DNA from 2 places in the Agrobacterium sp. CG674 genome. Region 1 is predicted to be linked to the other one. Evidence: predicted binding sites of a transcription regulator. Region 1 holds the regulator's gene; the other holds the start of a gene.
The links. The regulator HrcA, encoded in region 1, represses chaperone genes, less so after heat shock. The targets are predictions, from matches to a motif close to GTTAGCACTCNCNNNNNGNGAGTGCTAAC.
Positions count from the first base shown of each region.

Region 2: a site for HrcA is predicted at 3,721-3,749, ahead of groES (co-chaperone GroES). Genes of this name have one in related genera too.

Region 1 covers NZ_JBNWDZ010000001.1:102,182-109,519, reverse strand. The annotation lists gene hpf (ribosome hibernation-promoting factor, HPF/YfiA family) at 1-32, shown strand, start outside; gene ptsN (PTS IIA-like nitrogen regulatory protein PtsN) at 112-573, shown strand; gene grpE (nucleotide exchange factor GrpE) at 704-1,339, opposite strand; gene hrcA (heat-inducible transcriptional repressor HrcA) at 1,452-2,543, opposite strand; gene rph (ribonuclease PH) at 2,703-3,419, shown strand; gene ACQZ51_RS00510 (non-canonical purine NTP pyrophosphatase) at 3,437-4,081, shown strand; gene hemW (radical SAM family heme chaperone HemW) at 4,081-5,286, shown strand; gene ACQZ51_RS00500 (metalloregulator ArsR/SmtB family transcription factor) at 5,328-5,675, opposite strand; gene ACQZ51_RS00495 (hypothetical protein) at 5,773-6,270, shown strand; gene ACQZ51_RS00490 (hypothetical protein) at 6,267-6,857, shown strand; gene ACQZ51_RS00485 (DUF805 domain-containing protein) at 6,785-7,219, opposite strand.
Region 2 covers NZ_JBNWDZ010000001.1:557,703-565,040, forward strand. The annotation lists gene hisG (ATP phosphoribosyltransferase) at 1-499, shown strand, start outside; gene ACQZ51_RS02680 (GFA family protein) at 557-970, shown strand; gene ACQZ51_RS02685 (DoxX family protein) at 1,022-1,468, opposite strand; gene groL (chaperonin GroEL) at 1,667-3,301, opposite strand; gene groES (co-chaperone GroES) at 3,365-3,661, opposite strand; gene chrA (chromate efflux transporter) at 3,832-5,160, shown strand; gene ACQZ51_RS02705 (TIGR01459 family HAD-type hydrolase) at 5,251-6,099, shown strand; gene ACQZ51_RS02710 (bifunctional riboflavin kinase/FAD synthetase) at 6,114-7,094, shown strand.

The DNA of each region.
Region 1 (7,338 bases):
GCTGGATCGACGCGGCAACGATCAAGAACTGAACAGTCTGATAAAGGCGTCGGGGGTGCAGCATTTTGGCAGCACTCCCGGCCCGCCTCGATCGCATGAAGGATAAACAGAATGGCGTTGGCAGATTTGCTGCAACTCGATGCGATTATTCCCGCCCTCCGAGTCAATTCCAAGAAGCAGCTGCTTCAGGAACTGGCGGCGAGAGCATCCAGAATAACGGGTGTGGCAGAACGGGAAGTGTTCGACGTCATCCTGCAGCGTGAGCGACTGGGCTCGACCGGCGTCGGCCATGGCATCGCCATTCCCCACGGCAAGCTCGCCAGCATCGATACGATCGTCGGTGTCTTTGCACGCCTTGAAAACGCCGTCGATTTCGAAGCGCTGGACGATCAGCCCGTCGATCTGGTCTTCCTGCTTCTGGCGCCTGAAGGTGCCGGTGCAGATCACCTCAAGGCGCTTTCGCGCATCGCCCGCGTGCTGCGCGATCCCGAGTTGGTGGCAAAACTGCGCGCAACGGATTCGGATACAGCGATCTACACCTTCCTCAACCAGGAACAGGCCAACGCGGCCTGACACGCTACTTCGGGGTATCGGACCCCACCCCAATCTCTCCACAAGCATCCACAAAAAACCCCGCCGGTGTGGCGGGGCTAATGACTATTAAAAGCCGCACGGCCACCTCAAATGGAGATGGCCAATGATATCACGCGTCTTTTTCGTTGACGCTTGAGGTGCCTGGCTCAGCTGTGGTCGGCACGTCGCCCTTCGGTCCACCCTTGGAAACGCCGACCATAGCCGGACGCAAGACGCGGTCACCAATGGTGAAACCAGCCTGAACGACCTGCACAACCGTGTTGTTGGCAACGGCCGTATTGGGGATCTCGAACATGGCCTGATGGAAATTCGGGTCGAATTTCTGGCCTTCCGCATCCATCTTGCGCACACCGTGACGCTCCAGTGCTGACAGCATCGAGCGTTCCGTCATATCGACGCCTTCGATCAGTCCGGCAATGCCAGCTTCGGAGTTTGTCTTCAACTCTTCAGGAATGGTGTCGAGTGCGCGGCGCAGATTGTCGGATACGGCCAGCATGTCGCGGGCAAAGCCTGCCACGGAATAGGCCTTGGCATCCTTGACTTCACGCTCTGTGCGGCGACGAAGATTGTCCATTTCAGCGGCAAGGCGCAGGAACTTGTCGCGCAGTTCGGAATTTTCCGCCTTCAGCACATCAATCGGATCGGGCTCGCCCTGCTCAGGCGCATCATTATCGATTTCCAGCGCCTCAAGTGCCTCGTCGACGACGTCTGCGTCGGGTCCGTTCTTGTTCGTGTCATCGGTCATGACGTTCTCCAGCTTTAGATCTGTTATGGGTTGTGCCCGATATCGAGCTTTGCCAAGCAAAAATCAAGGCTTGCAGGCAAACCATCTCCTATTCACCGGCAGGTTTTCACAATCAACGTCGTTTGCTGGACAGTCGGGCCATGATCTGGGCGGTGTAATCGACCATTGGCACGATCCGCGAGTAGTTGAGCCGCGTTGGCCCAATGACACCCACGGCGCCCACCACCCGGTTTTCATCATCCCGATAAGGCGCAACGATGAGGGAAGAGCCTGATAGCGAAAACAGCTTGTTTTCCGAACCGATGAAAATCCTGACGCCCGATCCTGTCTCGGCCAAGTTGAGAACCTCGATCAGGTTGTCCTTGCGCTCAAGATCGTCGAACAGCAAACGAACGCGGTCGATGTCTTCTTCACCGGCCAGACCCTCCAGCAGGTTGGAGCGTCCGCGCACGATCAAACGGCCGAGCTTGCCCTCTTCATTGTCGCCAGACCAGACGGCAAGCCCGCGCTCGACCAGATCCTGCGCCAATGTGCTCAGAGCCGTCTGCAACGCATCCTTCTGTTGCAAAAGCTGCGTGCGCAGTTCAGGCAATGTTTGCCCTGTCAGATGCGCATTGATGAAGTTGGCCGCCTCGGTGAGTTGCGAGGAGGTGATCCCAGCCGGCAGCTCAATGATGCGGTTTTCGACCTGGTTGTTGTCTCCCACCAGAATGGCAAGACCCTTGGTCGGTTCCAATCTGATGAATTCGACATGCTTCAGCACCGCATCGCTTTTGGTCGTCAGCACAAGTCCCGCGCCGCGCGACATGCCTGAAAGCATTCGGCTTGCCTCGGTCAGCAGGCCCTCGATCGGCTGTTCACGCCCGGAGACCGGGCCGATCTGACGGTCAATGCTGGCGCGCTGCTCTTCCGGCAAGTCCCCCACCTGCATGAAGGCATCCACGAAAAAGCGCAGGCCCGTCTGCGTCGGCAATCGCCCGGCGCTGATATGGGGGGAGTAGATGAGGCCAAGCTCCTCAAGATCGCTCATCACATTGCGCACGGATGCGGGCGACAGCGACATGGGCAACAGGCGCGACAGGCTGCGCGAGCCTAGCGGCTCACCGTTTTCGAGATAGCCTTCCACGATGCGGCGGAAAATTTCGCGTGAGCGATCATCCAGCAGCGCGCCCGGTTCTTTTCCGCTCGGATGAGAAACGCCCATTCACTCAACTCTTCGTTCTGTCAGTAACATATGGAATATAGTCGTTCGCGTCGTTAAGTGACAATGGAAATTGCATATGCCATAGCCATGGGCCGCTTTTCCTTTGCAAAACCGGTGTCACGGCCTTAAGACGCGGAGATTAAAACGGAGACGACCCCTATGCGGCCTTCAGGCAGAAAAACCGATCAGATGCGCAAAGTTTCTTTCGAGCGCAATTTCTCCAAACACGCCGAGGGTTCCTGTCTGGTGAAATTCGGCGATACGCATGTGCTCGTCACGGCCAGCCTTGAAGAAAAGACGCCACCATGGCTGCGCAACAGCGGCAAGGGCTGGGTTACCGCAGAATACGGCATGCTGCCGCGCTCCACGCATGAGCGGATGCGCCGCGAAGCGTCTACCGGCAAGCAGGGTGGCCGCACGCAGGAAATCCAGCGTCTCATCGGCCGCTCGCTGCGGGCGGTGGTTGACCTTCAGGCGCTGGGTGAGCGTCAGATCAGCATCGACTGCGATGTTATCCAGGCAGATGGCGGCACGCGCACAGCCTCCATCACCGGCGCTTGGATTGCCTTGCATGACTGCCTGAAGTGGATGGAAACCCGCAACATGATCAAGGTGGAGAAGGTCTTGAAAGATCATATCGCCGCCATTTCCTGCGGCATCTTTGCCAGCCAGCCAGTGATCGATCTGGATTATCTGGAAGATTCCTCTGCCGAAACAGACGCGAACTTCGTCATGACCGGCTCCGGCGGCATCGTCGAAATTCAGGGCACAGCCGAAGGCGCACCCTTCAGCGAAACAGAATTCCTGACGCTGCTGGGCCTTGCCAAGACCGGCTGCGCGGAACTCGTTGAGATGCAGAAGCAGGCGATTGCCTGATCAGGGACGTTAAAACCATGCGCAAACTCGACACCAGAACCATTGTCGTTGCCAGCCACAACAAGGGCAAGATTGCCGAGATTTCCGATCTGATCGGTCCGCTCGGCTTTTCCGCGAAATCCGCCGCTGAGCTGAATTTCGCCGAGCCGGATGAGACAGGCACGACATTTGAGGAAAACGCGGCCATCAAGGCGCTTGCATCTGCAAAAGCCTCTGGGCTGCCGTCCCTTTCCGACGATAGCGGTCTGGTGATCGATGCGCTCGATGGTGCCCCCGGTGTGTACACCGCCAACTGGGCGGAAACGGCTGACGGCACGCGCGATTTTGCCTTGGCCATGCAAAAGGTGGAAGACGCCCTTCAGAAGCAGGGTGCGACGGAAGCATCGGCCCGCACTTGCCGCTTTGTTAGCGTGCTGTGCCTGGCCTGGCCGGATGGCCACACGGAGTTTTTCCGCGGCGAGATCGAAGGCATTGTCGCATGGCCACCGCGTGGCGCAAGTGGCTTCGGCTATGACCCCATCTTTCAGCCGGAAGGCTATGAAACGACCTTTGGCGAGATGACCTCCGGGCAGAAGCATGGCTGGAAGCCGGGGGATGCGCAGGCGCTGTCGCACCGCGCCCGCGCCTTCAAGATATTTGTCGAAACCTGTCTGGACGCATGATGATCGATCTTGGGAGCAGGTTCTCCCCTGCCCCCGATGCGACGCTGCTGCCAGATACCGGCGAACCCGGTTTCGGCATTTACGTGCATTGGCCCTTCTGCGCCGCCAAATGCCCCTATTGCGATTTCAACAGCCATGTCCGCCACAAGCCGGTGGATCAGGATCGGTTTGTCTCCGCCTTTTTGCGCGAGATGGAAACCATGCGGCAATTGAGCGGCGCCAAAGTCGTTTCCAGCGTGTTTCTCGGCGGCGGCACGCCATCGCTGATGGACCCGCAGACCGTGGGTGCCATATTGGATGGCATTGCCCGTTTCTGGCATGTGCCTGATGGTATCGAGATAACCATGGAAGCCAACCCGTCCAGCGTGGAGGCGGAGCGCTTTCGCGGCTACAGGGCAGCTGGCGTCAACCGCGTGTCCATGGGCGTACAGGCATTGAACGACCGTGACCTCAAATTTCTGGGCCGTCTGCATGATGTGGCGGACGCCTTGAAAGCCATCCGACTTGCCCGCGAGATTTTCCCGCGCATGTCCTTCGACCTCATCTATGCCCGCCCCAACCAGACGGTGGACGAGTGGGAGAAGGAGCTTGTCGAAGCCATTTCCTATGCCGTCGATCACCTGTCGCTCTACCAGTTGACGATTGAGGAAGGCACCGCCTTTTACGGTCTGCACAAGGCTGGCAAGCTGATCGTGCCCGATGGCGACCAATCCGCGCTGCTTTACGAGGCAACGCAGGAGATCACCGCCCGCCACGGCATGCCCGCCTATGAGGTATCCAACCACGCAAGGCCCGGCGCAGAAAGCCGTCATAATCTGACCTATTGGCGCTATGGCGATTACGCCGGTATCGGCCCCGGCGCCCATGGGCGTCTCACCACCGGTGGCGCGAAACTGGCGACAGCGACCGAACGTCAGCCGGAAACATGGCTCGAAACCGTCGAGCGAGATGGCCATGGCATTCTGGATCAGGAGCTTCTGGGCGTTGAAGAACAGTCCGACGAGCTGCTGCTCATGGGCCTTCGCCTGCGCGAAGGCGTCGATCTCGCACGCTGGAGCGACCTCTCCGGCCGCGATCTGGACCCGGACAAGGAAGAGTTTTTACTGAAGCACGGCTTCATAGAGCGCCTGGGCAATTCCCGCCTACGCTGCACACCCTCCGGCATGCTCATTCTGGATTCGGTCGTCGCCGATCTGGCCTGCTGAGGCCTGCTTCGGCCATCATCATCTATTTGGCGCGATCAGGCTCACCCCTGTTCTACGGGATCGCCTGCCTCTGGCCCCTTCGCTTTGCGGGCGTTCTCGGCACTTTCGCGGCGCAAAGGCGCGCCGATCGGGCAGATATCCTGCACGAAACCCGTCAGACTATTGGCCAGCGTGTCTGACGCCTGGCGATAATAGACATACTTGCCGCGCTTTTCAGACGCCACCAGTCCTGCATGCTCAAGCAATTGTAAATGCTGCGAAATAGAGGGTTTCGACATGTCGAAGCGCGCCGCTATATCGCCTGCATTCATCTCGTGATGCGCGACATAGGCCAGGATCTTGCGTCTGACGGGGGAGGCAAGCGCCTCGAAAATCAACTGAATGGACATGGCACCTTCTACCATTAATCAATTAGGCAATCAACTAACTATTGACAGGATTACAATTAGTCGATTACCTAAATGTATAAATGAAGGAGATACGATCATGCAGCTTCACTCGACATGGATTTTCAACTGCGCACCGCATCACATCTGGCCGCATTTTCTTCATGCAAAGATGGATAATACGAAGCCGCTCCTGTTTCGCCTCGGGGTGCCGAAACCCGTCAGTTGCAAGGTTCTGGAAGGGTATGGCGCCCTTGGCAACACCCGCCAGTGCACCACCGATCGTGGCACCATCGACCAACGTATTCTTGATTATGTGCCCAATCAGAAGCTTCGTTACCGCATGATCGCCAGCACCGTCTGGTGCCAGGACTGGATCGGCAATTTAGAGGATGAATTCACCCTGGTTCCCGTGGGTGAGAACGTGACCCGCGTCGAACGCCGCAGCGACTTCACTGCGGATGGATGGATGGCACCCATCAAGCAACTGGCGCTCTGGCTCGCGCTGAAACAGGCACACCGCTATGCCTCGAAAAACTGGCGCAGATTGAGCAGCGAGGCGCAAGCGGCGGAAAAGCGGTTGGAGGTCTTGCCATGAGCGATCGCCAGCCATCGCACATCGTCGGGCGTGCCGTGTATTTCGTGGAAATATTGATCTTCGCAGCGCCATTCTATCTGACCTATGGCCTGCTGACCGTTGTCAGCGTGCCCTATGCGGGCGCGCTGTTGCTGTTCAGTCCGGTTTGGCTTGCCAGCTATCTGGCGGATGCGAACGGCGAGATCACATCGGTTCTGATCATAGGAACAGCCGTCATCCTAGCCGCAGCCCTTTCCGTGACCGGCTTGATCGCACTTTGGAAATTGGCAAGGCTCTCAATCCTCTATCTCTTCAAGGGGAGCGACGAACTCTCAAAACACCGGCGGGATTTCCGGATCGGCTTTTATTGCGGGCTCGCGCCACTCATCTTCACCACAAGCATCATGGCAAGCATCGGGTTCAGCGATCATGGATGGGCGGGCTTCCCTTATGTCTTCATGGGTGGCAGCACGCTGCTCGTCCCCATCACCCATCTGTGGGTAGCGATGCGCAGATCGCACAGTCGCCTCGTCCATCAGGTCTCGTCGCGACCCGGGGTGCAGTACCAGACGATGACGACGATGAGCCCGACCGGGGCGAAACAATAGAGAAGCTGATGCCAGCCGCTGCGGTTGATATCGTGAAGGCGGCGGGCAGCAACTGCAATCGACGGTAAAAACAGGATGAGCGACCAGATCAGGCTGATAATCCCGCTATTATCAATGATCTCGACAACAATCGAACTGCAGAAAACGAAAAGAAATGAGAACCAATATTCCGAGCGAGCCGCCCTGCCTTGGAAGTTGACAAGGTTTCTGAAAAAACTGGCAATGGCCTCACCGAAACTCATCGGCATGGGTGCCGCCCCAAACCTGTTGGGGCCAGATGGCGGTGGCCTGAAGACGAAAATCAATGGGAAGAAAATGAGGACTAGGATGATGATCCAGTGCCAATACGACGAACTTCCCAAGCTATGCCCTTCCATCATTTCAAATCACGATAACAGATTCAAACGCATTTCGCGCCCCCGACAGGAGGGAGCGATATGAACACTGTTCCCGAGTATGAGATAATCACGCGCAATGCATA
Region 2 (7,338 bases), 460 kb from region 1:
GGATTTCGGCGTGACCGGCGAAGACCTCGTGCGCGAAGATTTGAGCGACGTTGAAAAGCGTGTGGAATTTTGCGGCCGCCTCGGCTTCGGCCATGCCGATGTTGTCGTCGCCGTGCCAGAGATCTGGCTTGATGTGGACAGCATGGCCGATCTGGGCGACGTCGCCTCGGAATTCCGCGCCCGCCATGGCCGCCGCCTTGCCATCGCCACCAAATACTGGCGGCTGACGCAGCAGTTCTTCTCCCGCCAGCACGGCATCCAGCTTTACCGCATCGTGGAAAGCCTGGGCGCGACAGAAGGTGCACCGGCGGCAGGGCAGGCGGATATCATCGTCGATATCACCTCGACGGGCTCGACGCTGAAGGCGAACCATCTGAAAATTCTCACCGACGGTATTATCCTGCGCTCGGAGGCTTGCTTCGTGCGGGCACGTAAAGCCGAGCATGAGGGCGATGCTGTCGTTGCGGATATTATCGCGCGCGTCCAATCTGCGCTTTGAACCTTGGCTTCGTAAGTGATTGCTTTATGATGATGCGCTTTAATTTGGAGCGTTATCATGCAGATTACAGGTCAGTGCCAGTGCGGTCATATCCGGTTTGAAGCGGATGCTGACCCGTCTCACGTCGGCATTTGCCACTGCACGGATTGCCAGCGCCTGACCGGCTCTCCCTTTCGCGTCACGCTGTCGGTAGAGCGGTCTTGCCTCAAGATTGGCGACAACAAGCCGAGCGTGTACCGCAAAATCGCCGAGAATGGTCTTCCACGAAACCAGCATTTCTGTCCGCAATGCGGATCACCGCTCTTTACCAGCGGCGAGGGCGATGACGCCGAAATCTGGGGAGTTCGGTGGGGCAGCATCAATGAGCGCGATGCTCTGGTTCCCAAAGGTCAGATATGGACCCGCTCCGCCGTGGGTTGGTTATCCGATATTGACGGTCTGCCAGCCTATGAGAAGGATCGTGCGGAATAAAAAAAGGCCGCTGGATCGCTCCAGCGGCCTTTTGATTTACACCTGATTCAATCAGGCGTGTGCAACCGCTACGCCACGGCGAGCATCCAGAGAATAGGCGCCAGCACCGAATGCTGCGAGCAGGATGTAAGCGCCAGCCAGTGTGATGTTCTTCATCAGCATGATGCCGTTGAGTGTGTTGATCCAGCCGAGAGCCGCATCAGGCCAGCCGGGAACGGCAACTGTACCGCTGTGGAAAACGAGACCGGTGAATACGCAGAATACAGCAAGCGCCCATGCGGCGGCCTTCGTCTGGAAACCAACCAGAATGGCGAGGCCTGCGAGAAGCTCAAAAGCAGCTGCGAGATAGGCCAACGCCGTTGCAGCGGGCAGACCTGCGCCAGAAATCATGCCTACGGCGCTGGCAGGATCAGTCAGCTTGCTGAAGCCTGCATAGATGAAAATGAAGGAAAGAAGAATGCGTGCGACAAGCACGAGTGCGTTCTGGGTATTGGACATGAAAGTCTCCAAAAATGGTGCCGGGTGGCAGGAATGTATGCCCACCATATGCGCCAAATTGTCGCTACCGAATAGATGAACAACTGGAGACTAATTGTTCACTATTTGAAGACAATGGACCGAGAGCGTGCGCAAGCCACAAACGAAAAAAGGCGGCCCGTGAGGACCGCCTTTCCGTATTCCGAAGGGTCAGACTTCTTAGAAGTCCATACCGCCCATTCCGCCGCCTGGCATCTGTGGCATTGCCGATTCCTTCTTAGGAAGTTCAGCAATCATTGCTTCTGTCGTGATCAGCAGGGAAGCAACCGAAGCTGCGTTCTGCAGAGCTGTGCGAACAACCTTGACAGGGTCAACGATACCCATGGCAATCATGTCGCCATATTCAGAGGTCTGGGCGTTGTAGCCGTAGTTCTCTTCGTTCTTGTCGAGGATCTTGCCAACAACGATGGAAGCTTCGTCACCAGCGTTTTCAGCAATCTGGCGAACCAGCGACTGAAGAGCGCGGCGAACGATGTTGATGCCAGCTTCCTGGTCGTCGTTTGCACCCTTAACGGTGATCTTCGTGGAAGAGCGCAGAAGAGCAGTACCGCCGCCTGGGACGATGCCTTCCTGAACAGCAGCGCGTGTCGCGTTCAGAGCGTCATCGATGCGGTCCTTGCGTTCCTTGACTTCGATTTCCGTGGAGCCGCCAACGCGGATAACGGCAACACCGCCAGCGAGCTTGGCAAGACGTTCCTGCAGCTTTTCGCGGTCGTAATCGGAAGAAGTTTCTTCGATCTGAGCCTTGATCTGCGCAACGCGGCCTTCGATGTCGGACTTCTGGCCCGAACCGTCAACGATCGTTGTGTTTTCCTTGGTGATCGAAACTTTCTTCGCCTTGCCGAGCATGTCGAGCGTGACGTTTTCAAGCTTGATGCCGATATCTTCGGAGATAACGGTACCGCCGGTCAGGATCGCGATGTCTTCGAGCATTGCCTTGCGGCGATCGCCGAAGCCAGGAGCCTTGACAGCAGCAATCTTCAGGCCGCCACGCAGCTTGTTGACGACGAGCGTAGCAAGAGCTTCGCCTTCAACGTCTTCAGCGATGATGACGAGTGGCTTGCCAGTCTGAACGACAGCTTCGAGAACAGGCAGCATGGCCTGAAGGTTCGAAAGCTTCTTTTCGTGCAGCAGGATGTAAGCGTCTTCCAGGTCAGCAACCATCTTTTCAGGGTTGGTGACGAAGTAAGGCGACAGGTAGCCGCGGTCGAACTGCATGCCTTCAACGACTTCAAGTTCGGTCTCGGCAGTCTTGGCTTCTTCGACGGTGATAACACCTTCGTTGCCAACGCGCTGCATGGCTTCAGCAATGTCTTTGCCAACCTGCGTGTCGCCGTTTGCAGAGATCGTGCCGACCTGTGCAACTTCTTCAGATGTGGAGATCTTCTTGGCCTTGGCCTGGAGATCCTTCACAACTTCGGAAACAGCGAGATCGATACCGCGCTTCAGGTCCATTGGGTTCATGCCGGCTGCAACAGCCTTGTTGCCTTCGCGAACGATGGCCTGTGCAAGAACGGTCGCAGTCGTGGTGCCGTCACCAGCGATGTCGTTGGTCTTCGAAGCAACTTCGCGGACCATCTGTGCGCCCATGTTCTCGAACTTGTCTTCAAGTTCGATTTCCTTGGCGACAGAAACGCCGTCCTTGGTGATGCGTGGTGCGCCGAAAGACTTGTCGATGATGACGTTACGGCCCTTAGGACCAAGCGTTACCTTCACTGCGTCTGCGAGAATGTCGACGCCCTTGAGCATCTTTTCGCGCGCTGTGCGGCCGAATTTAATTTCTTTAGCTGCCATTGTAGAAAACTCCCGGGCTCATTGCCCATTGGTTGTCATGGAAAAGTGAGAAGAACCGGCTGATCAGCCGATAACGCCCATGATGTCGGATTCCTTCATGATCAGAAGGTCTTCGCCGTTGAGCTTGACTTCGGTGCCGGACCACTTGCCGAACAGAACGCGATCGCCAGCCTTGACGTCCAAAGGTACGAGCTTGCCGCTTTCGTCGCGGGCGCCGGTGCCAACAGCAACGATTTCGCCTTCCTGTGGCTTTTCCTTGGCGGTATCAGGAATGATAATGCCGCCCTTGGTCTTTGCTTCAGACTCAACGCGACGAACGACGACGCGGTCATGCAGCGGACGGAAATTGGTGCTTGTCATTGTCTAATCCCTCGATCAAATGACCTGAGCGGACCTAACAACAGGTCCGCGTGATGATTGTTAGCACTCCCTAGTGTAGAGTGCCAGCAACACGGAGATAAGCAGCCCATGTTGCCGAGTCAAGGACGGCCTGTCGGAAAATTTTCATGTAAAATGGTTACTACCAGCGCATGACAGAATTTTTACGCAGCGATATCGCACCCGCCCGCCCTTCCTTTCTAGAGATGACTGCCGCCTTTGCGCGCATCGGCCTTTTGAGTTTCGGCGGACCCGCCGGACAGATCGGCCTGATGCACCGCGTGCTGGTGGACGAGAAGGGTTGGCTGAGTGAAGAACGGTTCCTGCATGCACTGAATTACTGCATGCTGTTGCCGGGTCCGGAAGCGCAGCAACTGGCCACCTATTCCGGTTGGCTGCTGCATGGCAGGCGCGGCGGCATTGTCGCCGGTCTGCTCTTCATTCTGCCGGGCTTTCTGGTCATCGTCGCGCTGGCATCGGCCTATGCGCTTTATCAGGATACGCATTGGCTGCCCGCACTTCTATCGGGCCTGAAAGCAGGTGTGCTGGCCATCGTGCTTGAGGCATTGCTGCGGGTGGCGCGGAGGGCGTTGACCAGCCGCTTTCAGGTTGCCATTGCGGCGGCGGCATTTGTTGCCCTGTTCTTCTTTTCCATTCCGTTCCCGCTCGTCATTCTTGCCGCCGGGCTCATTGGTTTTCTCAAAGCCCGAGGAGATGCGCTGCCGGTGGTGGGTGTGGACGATGACAGCGCGGCCAATCCGTCATGGCAAAAACTGCTGCGTGGGCTTTTGATCGGTCTTGTCATATGGCAATTGCCGCTGCTGCTTTTATGGATCACCTCCGGCCCCGGCACCCTTGTTGATTTGCAGATATTCTTTTCCAAAATGGCGGTAGTCACCTTCGGCGGGGCCTATGCGGTGCTGGCCTATGTCGCGCAGGTGGCTGTGGAAACGAAGGGCTGGATGCTGGCGGGCGAAATGCTGGATGGCTTGGCATTGGCTGAGGCGACCCCCGGGCCGCTGGTGCTGGTTCTGTCCTATGTCGGTTTTCTTGCGGCCTTTCGCCAGCCTGGCTGGTTCGATCCGCTAACAGCGGGCATTCTGGGCGCCAGCATCGCCGCTTGGGCCACCTTCGTGCCGAGCTTCATGTTCATATTCGCAGGCGCGCCCTATATGGAAAAGCTGCGCCACAACCGCTTCCTGTCGTCAGCGCTTTCAGCCATTACGGCGGCCGTCGTCGGTGTCATTCTCAACCTGTCCGTCTGGTTTGGTCTGCATGTGCTGTTTGGTCAGGTGGAGCGCGTGGCGCTGGTGCCCGCCATCAATTTCGGCTTTTCATGGCCCGTCCCTGCGACGCTCGATCCCATGCTTCTCGGCCTCTTTATCGTATCCTCCTTCATGCTTTTCCGGCTGAAGCTGGGCATGGTGCCGGTTCTGGCCATGTGTATTGCAGCGGGTTTTCTGAGACTCTGGCTGATGTGATCCACATGCAAAAATGCTTTTTTGCTTGCCTTCGCCATCCCGCTTTGCAATGTCACAGCGTGAATTCACGGAACGCTTGGAATCTTTTACATGGCCCATCGCATTGCCACGCTTGGCGACATTACCCCGGACTTTGACGTTGTTCTGTCTGATGTGTGGGGTGTATTGCACAATGGCGTCACCGTTTTTGCCGATGCGGCGATTGCATTGGAAGCGGCGCGCAAGGCGGGCAAGACCGTGGTGCTCATCACCAATTCGCCCCGCCCGGGACCTGGCGTTATAGCTCAATTGCGGGCCTTTGGCATCTCTGACAACGTCTATGACCGCATCGTCACTTCTGGTGATGTTACCCGCAAACTGATTGCCGAAGGCCCGAACAAGGTCTTCCTTCTGGGGCCGGAGCGCGACATGCCGCTGATGGACGGTCTCGCCGTTGAGGTCGTGCCGGAAGCAGAGGCAACAGCCGTTGTCTGCACCGGCTTTTTCGATGACGAAACCGAAACGCCGGAAGACTACACCGATATGTTGAAGGGCTTCATCGCCCGATCCGTGCCGATGATCTGCGCAAACCCTGATCTGGTGGTGGAGCGTGGCGAGCGTATCGTTCCCTGCGCAGGCGCGATGGCGGCCTATTACGAACAGCTTGGCGGCGAAGTGCGCATTGCGGGCAAGCCCCACTCGCCGATCTATGAAGCGTGTCTTGCAGCGGCAAAAGAGGTGCGCGGCGAGTTTTCCAAGTCGCGTGTGCTGGCCATTGGCGATGGCATGCCGACAGACGTGAAGGGTGCGATCTCTGCCGGGCTCCAGCTTCTCTATATCAGCGGGGGAATTCACGCTGCGGAATATATGTTGAATGGCGAAACGGATGAGGCCCTGATGAATGCCTATCTGGAAAGCCAGAACGCCGCTCCCGGCTGGTGGATGCCACGCCTGGCCTGAAAGCAGATGCGCCTATGACCGTATTTCATCGCAATGAGCAGAAAGAACCGCTTCCGGATAATCTGAAGGGCGGCGTTGTTGCTATTGGAAATTTTGACGGTGTTCATCGCGGCCACCGAGCCGTGCTGGACCGTGCGCTGGAACTAGCGCGCGCGCGCGGCATTCCGGTGCTGGCGCTGACATTCGAGCCCCACCCGAGGACGGTCTTTCGTCCGGATAAACCGGTTTTTCGCCTGACACCCGGCCCGGCTAGAGCCCGGTTGCTGGCTGCCGAAGGGTTTCAGTCGGTCATAGAATATCCCTTCGACCGGGAGTTTGCGCAACGCTCAGCTGAGGATTTTGTGAAGTCGGTTCTGGTTGACTGGCTGGGCGCAAGCGCTGTCGTCACCGGCTTCGATTTCCATTTCGGCAAGGGCCGCGAAGGCGGCCCCGCATTCCTTATGGAGGCCGGTCACCGCTACGGTTTCGATGTGACGCTGGTCGATGCCTTTCGCGATGAAAGTGCCGAAGTCGTTTCCTCCAGCCGTATCCGGGAATTGCTGGGCCAAGGCGATGTTGTCGCGGCTGCCGGTCTTCTGGGTTATCGTTACACCGTCGAGGCGGAAGTCATTGGCGGGCAGAAGCTTGGTCGCACGCTGGGCTACCCCACCGCCAACATGGCACTGCCGCCGGAAACCGAACTGAAGCCCGGTATCTATGCCGTGCGCTTTCGCAGGCCCGATGGCACGCTGCATGATGGCGTCGCAAGCTTCGGCTATCGCCCAACCGTAACGGAAGATGGCGCAGCCCTTCTGGAAACCTTCCTGTTTGATTTCTCAGGCGATCTCTATGGCGAAGTCTGTTCCGTGTCCTTCTTCGGAAATCTGCGGGATGAGCTGAAATTTGACGGGCTGGAGGCGCTGGTGGCGCAGATCAAACGCGACGAGGAAGAGGCGAGGGCGCTGCTATCAGGCGTGAAACCTCTGGGCGAACTAGATGCTCTGATCGCTTTTTGAGCGCGATAGGCCTTTGTGCGGCATCTATTCCCTTTTCAAACGCTGCAAAAACACATAAGCAGACCCCTATGCACCAATTTCGGTTGACGTTCATATCCCGAATTATTGGCCCGGCCTTTCGTGCGCAATAAGCAGCCGAAAGGTCCGGGATTTCGGCGCTTGCCAAAAGCGCCTTCCGCCTTTGCCCTTTTTGCACTCAAGACGGCGCGACCCCGCATTTCCTCTCATTCTGGGGCCGCCGCAT